DNA from 3 places in the Arthrobacter sp. TJ-238 genome. Region 2 is predicted to be linked to each of the others. Evidence: riboswitches for the same ligand, from Rfam matches in the RefSeq annotation. Region 2 holds a riboswitch; each other region holds the start of a gene.
The links. A riboswitch is a leader RNA that binds a small molecule or an ion and turns the genes downstream of it on or off. The one in region 2 is predicted to bind cyclic di-AMP.
Positions count from the first base shown of each region.

Region 1: another riboswitch for cyclic di-AMP. It lies ahead of AC4D2O_RS03585 (NlpC/P60 family protein); the one in region 2 lies ahead of AC4D2O_RS09050 (M23 family metallopeptidase).
Region 3: another riboswitch for cyclic di-AMP. It lies ahead of AC4D2O_RS13430 (C40 family peptidase); the one in region 2 lies ahead of AC4D2O_RS09050 (M23 family metallopeptidase).

Region 1 covers NZ_JBZCNH010000002.1:48,338-50,530, forward strand. The annotation lists gene AC4D2O_RS03580 (iron-dependent transcriptional repressor DtxR) at 237-935, shown strand; cyclic di-AMP (ydaO/yuaA leader) riboswitch at 1,118-1,270, shown strand; gene AC4D2O_RS03585 (NlpC/P60 family protein) at 1,276-2,193, shown strand, end outside.
Region 2 covers NZ_JBZCNH010000004.1:36,735-38,927, forward strand. The annotation lists gene AC4D2O_RS09045 (siderophore-interacting protein) at 1-782, shown strand, start outside; cyclic di-AMP (ydaO/yuaA leader) riboswitch at 946-1,171, shown strand; gene AC4D2O_RS09050 (M23 family metallopeptidase) at 1,175-2,193, shown strand, end outside.
Region 3 covers NZ_JBZCNH010000006.1:6,095-8,287, reverse strand. The annotation lists gene AC4D2O_RS13435 (VOC family protein) at 1-279, opposite strand, end outside; gene AC4D2O_RS13430 (C40 family peptidase) at 415-1,272, opposite strand; cyclic di-AMP (ydaO/yuaA leader) riboswitch at 1,275-1,451, opposite strand; gene mutM (bifunctional DNA-formamidopyrimidine glycosylase/DNA-(apurinic or apyrimidinic site) lyase) at 1,590-2,193, opposite strand, start outside.

The sequences.
Region 1 (2,193 bases), on a different contig from region 2:
TCCAGCTGTTGGGCGGCAGGTACGGCCTCATTCTGCCCCAGCGGTCCCGGGCCCTCCATTTGTTAACCGGCTGCGGGAAGCCGCCCTGACCGCGCTCCGCCCGATTGCCGGGGCCGTTGCGCCATGGGTTAACCTTGGGGGGCGTGGGGCGGAGCAGTCCGTGGCGGCTTTGGCCTGCCTCACCGGCGTGAGGCATTCCAGCCGCGCACCCGCACCGCACCAAGGAGCTGAACCGCATGACGGACCTCATCGACACCACTGAGATGTACCTGCGGACCATCCTTGAACTCGAGGAAGAGAACATCGTCGCCCTCCGCGCGCGCATCGCCGAGCGCCTTCGCCACTCGGGTCCGACCGTCTCCCAGACCATCGGCCGCATGGAGCGTGACGGTCTCGTGGTCGTCTCCGGTGACCGGCACCTCGAGCTCACCGAACTGGGCCGCCACAGGGCCACGGGCGTCATGAGGAAGCACCGTCTGGCCGAGCGGCTGCTCAGCGACGTCATCGGTCTCGACTGGGCCTACGTCCACGACGAGGCCTGCCGCTGGGAGCACGTGATGAGCGAGCGGGTGGAGCGGCGGCTCTACGAGCTCCTCGGCAAGCCCTCCGAATCGCCGTACGGCAACCCGATCCCCGGACTCGCGGCCATCGGCGGGATCGAGTCCGAGCGGTTCACCGACGGCGTGGTGACCCTGCTGTCCGCCATGGGCACGTATGCACCCGGGAAGCAGGTCACCCTGGTGCGCCTCGCCGAGCCGATCCAGGTGGATCCTGAACTGCTCACGCAGCTCGACGAGGGCGGCCTCCGTCCCGGAGCGCAGCTCAATCTCGAATCCGTGGGTGACTACGTGTCCGTCCGCGTCCCGGGGGTCGAGGGAGCCCTGGAACTGCCGCCCGAGGTGGCCTCGCACGTGTTCGTCTCCGTCGCCGCCTGAGGACTCGGCCGCCGCCGCGCGGGTGTGCAGAAGGTCCTCCGAACCGGCGTCGTCACCAAGAACACACCATTTCGTGATCGTAACGTGACAAACGGGTGGTTGTGAGGTAGCTTTCATCTCGTGCCAAATTCGCTCTAGATCCGGCACCCTCCTGCAAATCGCCTAGCTCTGCCATTGCTCGAGGTCCGTCCGCACCATCGCATGGCAGAGGCGGGGGAACCAATTTCTGGGTTTCGTAACCGAAATCCTTGGGGTTAAGTCGCTGCTTCACGCAGCGGCCGGGTGACTCCCATCCGAATCCGACAGCTCACCTCGCAGGCGTTGGGAGAGGCAATCCAACGTGTCCAATAGCTCTTCATTGGGCCGCCACCGTGCGGCCCGGAACGTCAGTGCGCTGACGAACCTGTCCACTGCAGTCACCTCCAACGCCGGATCGGTCGGCCGCCAGGCAGCCGTCATCGTCGCCGCTTCGGGCCTCGTCCTCACCGCCGGCCTCCCGGCCCACGGGGCCACCCCCGCAGAGCGCGAAGTAGCGTCCTCCACGGCGTTGACCGTGAGCCGGGTCGTCTCGGCCGAGGTCACCGTCCCCGCCACCGCCACGGTCTCCTTCGACCGCGTGGCCGTCGAGGTCACCGCCGCCCCCGAGCCCGTCGTCGAGGCGCCCGCTCCCGTGGTCGAGGAGCAGGCACCCGCCGCGCCGGCCCCGGTCGCAGCGCCCGTCGCCGTCGTTCCGGTCGCAGCGCCGGCCGCTCCCGCCGTGGCTGCCGTCGCCGCACCGGCTCCCGTGGCACCGGCCCCCGTCGCCGCACCGGCTCCCGTGGCACCGGCCGCAGCGCCCGCCGCCGTCGCACCGGCTCCCGCTCCCGCTCCCGTGGCACCGGCCGCAGCGCCCGCCGCCGTCGCACCGGCTCCCGCTCCCGCTCCCAAGCCCACTCCTGCTCCCGCCCCGTCCTCCGGCGTCGCTGCCGGCCTGGTCGGCTCGGCGTACGCCCAGATCGGCGTCGCCCAGGACTGCACCGCCATGGTCGAGAAGGCACTGCGCTCGGTCGGCAAGTCCGTAGGCGATCTCGCCCCGGGCCAGTTCTTCCAGTTCGGCGACGTCGTCAGCAGCCCCGCCCCCGGCGATCTCGTGATCACCGGCGGCCACGTGGCCATCTACGTCGGCAACGGCCAGGTCATCAGTGGCGGCCTGAACGGTATGAACACCGGCCTCCACTTCCTGGCCGACCTGCCCGGCGCCAGCTTCGTCCGCGTCCGC
Region 2 (2,193 bases):
GGCTCGGCATGGACGCGGAGGAGCGCGGCTCCATGCGCACCTACACCGTGCGCGCCTCGCGCTGCACGGGCCCGCAGCCGGAGATCGACGTGGACTTCGTGATGCACCTCGACGAGGACGGCCGCGGCGGTCCCGCCTCCGAATGGGCTGCAGCGGCAAGGCCCGGGGACCGGGTGTGCGTCATCGGACCCAACTCCGCCGCCGCACAGTGCGCGACAGCGGGTGCCTACGGGGGCATCGAGTGGAGCCCGGGCCTCGCCCAGCACGTGCTCCTCGCCGGCGACGAGACCGCAGTGCCCGCGATCAGCGCCATCCTCGAGTCGCTCCCCGAGGACATCAGCGGCCATGCGTTCCTCGAGGTGCCGGACGGCGCGGACTTCCAGAACATCGACACGCGCTCCTCGGTCTCCATCACCTGGCTCGCCCGCGGCCGGCGCACCCACGGGGAGCTGCTCGAGACCGCCGTCCGGAACGCGGTGCGGCTGCCGGGGTGGGTCTCCCTCTCCGGAGAGGTCACCGCCAGCGGCGGCAGCGAGCCGGAGGACGTGGACATCGACAGGACCATCCTCTGGGAGACACCGCAGCTGCTCGAGGCGGCAATCGTGCAATCGACCGTCAACCCGGAACGGCCTCCAGGGACCCAGCCCTTCTACGCCTGGATCGCGGGCGAGGCCGCCGTGGTCCGGGGCCTGCGCCGCTACCTCGTGCGTGACGTCGGGGTGGACCGGAAACAGGTTGCCTTCATGGGGTATTGGCGCAAGGGGCGGGCCGAGCTGTCCTGACAGTGCTTTCCGCGGCCGAAACTCAGGTTCTGCCGCACATTTCCTCAGGATTCCTGATGGCGGGATGAAGTATGGCATGAATTGTCCACAGGTTGGATAACGGAATTGTAACTCCGCCTTTCCTCGCCTAATGTTTGAGCAGTCAAAGCTCCATCGTGGAATTCAGGTCCGCACGCCTAACCCTGTCAGCGGACCGCCTGGACAACCTGTGACAGGGGTGGAGGACCCACATTCCGGCGGCACGAGCCGCCTCGGGGTGAAGCCCTCACGCATAGTCGACAGCACGGTCCTTCCTGCGCTTCTGCCGCACCGAGGACCGCGCCGAGGGGGCCGAGTCAACTCTTGCTCGAATCCGACAGCTAACTTCGCGGGCGTGTGAGAGAGGTATGCAGTTGACCCAGACGCTCATGTCCGGGCGCCGTCGCGCGTCCGGCGCCCGCCCGGACCAGCACCACGCGACGCCGCAGCTTCCCGCGCACACCCCTCCGCCGAACCGCCGCTCGCTGCGTGCGCAGCCCCACCCGGTGCACAGCCCCTTCTTCGCGGCCTCCTCGCCGGCTGCACCGTCCATTCTCGCGCCGACCCGAGGCGTCGCGCCCGTGGAGCCGGGACCCGATGCGTCCGCGCCCGCCGCAGTCCCGACTCCTTCCGGGGATGCGCCGCGTCCCAGCACTTCCGCACCGCTGACCCGCCGCGAACTCCGGGCCCGGGAGCGGGCCGCGCGCGACATCCCTGTCGATGACGCCGTCGACGCCATCGACGCCGTCGACGACGCCGCCGAGGCCGACAATGCCACCGTGTCCCTGCCGTCGCGCCGCAGCGTCCGCAGCAGCGGACGCACGCCGTCGCCGGTTCAGCGACGGATGGACGCGCGTCCCCCGGCGACCCGCCGGACGGCATCCCGGGGCGGCACTGTCCCTGCGTCGCTCACCCGCCTCCGGGACAGCGCCGCCACCGCCGGCATCGTCCTGGCCTCGGCCGGCCTGCTGATGGGCGCCGTCGCGCCGTCGGCCACCTCGGCTCCTGCCGACGGTGCGGACGCTGCCCCCGCATCCGGCGTATCGCAGGCCGTCACCGCGCCCGTGGGAGCCACGGTGACCTTCGGCCTCGAGGCTGCGGGGCCCGCCGCCGAAGGCATCGCCCCGAGCATCGCGAGTGCGCGGGCGCTCTCGGCCTCCCTCGCACCGGCAGCGAAGGAACGCAAGGCCTTCAGCGCCCCGGTGGAGTCCCCGACGGTCGCCTCGACCTTCGGGTACAGGGTCAACCCCATGGGCGGTTTCGGGACGGAGCTCCACACGGGCGTCGACTACGCCAGCGCCTGCGGCACCCCGGTGAAGGCCGTGGACGCCGGGACGGTCGTCGACTCGGGCTGGCACGCCTACGGCGGAGGACAGCGCATCGTGATCGACCA
Region 3 (2,193 bases), on a different contig from region 2:
TAGCCGGAGCAGCCTGTCCAGCGTGCCGGTCAGGTCGTCGACGTGCCAGAACATGACGGCGCCACCCGGCCCGAGGGACGCCCCGGAGGGCCCGTACCTCCGGTCGATGAACCCGAGCTCGTCCTCGTCGTCACCCACCCGGAACTCGAGGTAGGCGGGAGGCTCGGGGGGCGGCGGGAAGGCGTAGTACGGCGCTGTCCCCAGCAGTTCCGTGTACCAGTCGCGGGCGGCGGCGAGATCGTCGGCGTAGAAGGTGACGGTGGCGAATCCTCGAAACATCGGTGCTCCTCCGGGTAGGCGTGACCCGCCGGAATGTACACCCGAAGCCGGGTACGGCAAAGGGCGGGGTGCAAGCACCCCGCCCTTTGCGTGTCGCGACCGGCGTCTGCCGCCGGTCTGCGCCGTCTGTCCGCTCTAGCGGGTGTAGTAACCGTCCACCGACATGACGTTGACCGAGTGCACCTGGGTGCCCTGCGACGGGTTCAGCGCGCTGACCATCTGGCCGTCGCCGAGGTAGATCCCGACGTGGCTGCCACCGTTCTGGCTCACCAGGTCACCCGGCTGGGGGGTGCTGGTGGGCGTCATGGCGGCGAACTGCGCCCACGTGGTGCGGGGCAGGTTGATGCCCTGCTGTGCGTAGGCCCACTGGACGAAGCCTGAGCAGTCCCAGGCGCCGTAGGCGGTGCCGCCGAAGACGTAGCCCGAGCCGACACCCTGCATCGCCGTGCCGACGATCCCGGGGAGCGAGGCCGCCCTCGGCGCGATGGAGGCGGCGGACTGCGTGCTGAGTCCAATGGAGTTGCCCGGGGTCGCCGTGGTGCTCGCGAGCACTGCCTGCGCGGGCGCTGCCTGTGCGGCCACGGACTGTGCGGGCACCGACTGAGCGGAGTACTGCTGCGGGGCGGCGGAACCGCCCAGCGAGATGGACTGCCCGGGGTAGATGACCGAGGCGTAGCCGAGGCCGTTGGCCGCGAACAGCGCATCGAGGCTGACGCCGTGCGAGGAGGCGATGCTGCCGAGCGTGTCGCCGGCCTGCACGGTGTAGGTGCCGGCCGCGGTGGTGCTCGCGGTGGACTGCTGGGTGTCGGTGCTGATCTCACCGGCTGCGCTGGCGGGAAGTGCCGCGCCGAACAGGAGGCCGGACGCGGTGACGACGACCGCGGCGGGCTTGCCGGCGACGGACGCGGTCGCAGTGACGGCGCGTGAGGCCGTGACGAGGGGGTTGGTGCGCGTGGGGACGGCCCGGTGGCGCGCGATATGGCTCTTGGACATGCTGTTGCCTTTCCCAAAGCCTGCGAAGTTAGCTGTCGGGTTCGGATGGGACATCCGGACACGCACCTGCCGACCAACGCCCCCAGGCTGGTCAACGCGTGTCTTTACCCCTAGGACTCGTTGAAGAGTCCGCTACTGGTTCCCCCGCCCCTGTCGAATGGTTTGTGCGAACGGTTCATCCTCATCGACAGGGTTCGGCTGAAAGAGGATGAGTGCCCCGCCGTGGTGGCGCGGGCACGGCTTCAACGGTACGCGAGAGGTCCCGGATTGTCACGTTTGGATCACGAGGGAAAGATCACGTCACTGGCCCGGGGAGGCTACGTCCTCGCGTTGCGTGGTCTCGGCTGGCAGTGCGGGCAGAGGTAGGAGGACCGGTTCATGAAGGACTCCCGGCGGATCAGCGTGTGCCGGCCCTCGTCCGCGCAACGGCGGCACGGCTGGCCGCCGCGCCCGTAGGCCTCGAGATCCCGCGCGAAGTAGCCCGAGGCACCGTTGACATTCACGTAGAGGGCGTCGAAGCTCGTGCCCCCGGCCGCCAGGGCGCGGGTCATCACACCGGTGGCCGCCTCGATGATCCGCCGGGTGTCCGGGCGCCGCAGGGTGTCGGTGGGCCGGGCGTAGTGGAAACGGGCCGCCCACAGGGCCTCGTCGGCGTAGATGTTGCCGATGCCGGAGACGAGCCCCTGATCGAGCAGCGCGCGCTTGAGTCCGGTCCTGCGGGCGCGAAGGCGCCGGTGGAAGGCCTCGGGGTCGAAAGCGGGGTCGAGGAGGTCGCGTGCGATGTGGGCGGCCTGGTGCGGCACGAGGGGCAGGCTGCCCTCCCCCAGCCCTCCCGGGTGACCGTCCCCGGTGGGCTGCAGGTCGGCGACGAACATGCCGCCGAAGATGCGCTGGTCCACGAAACGCAGCTCGGCGGGCAGC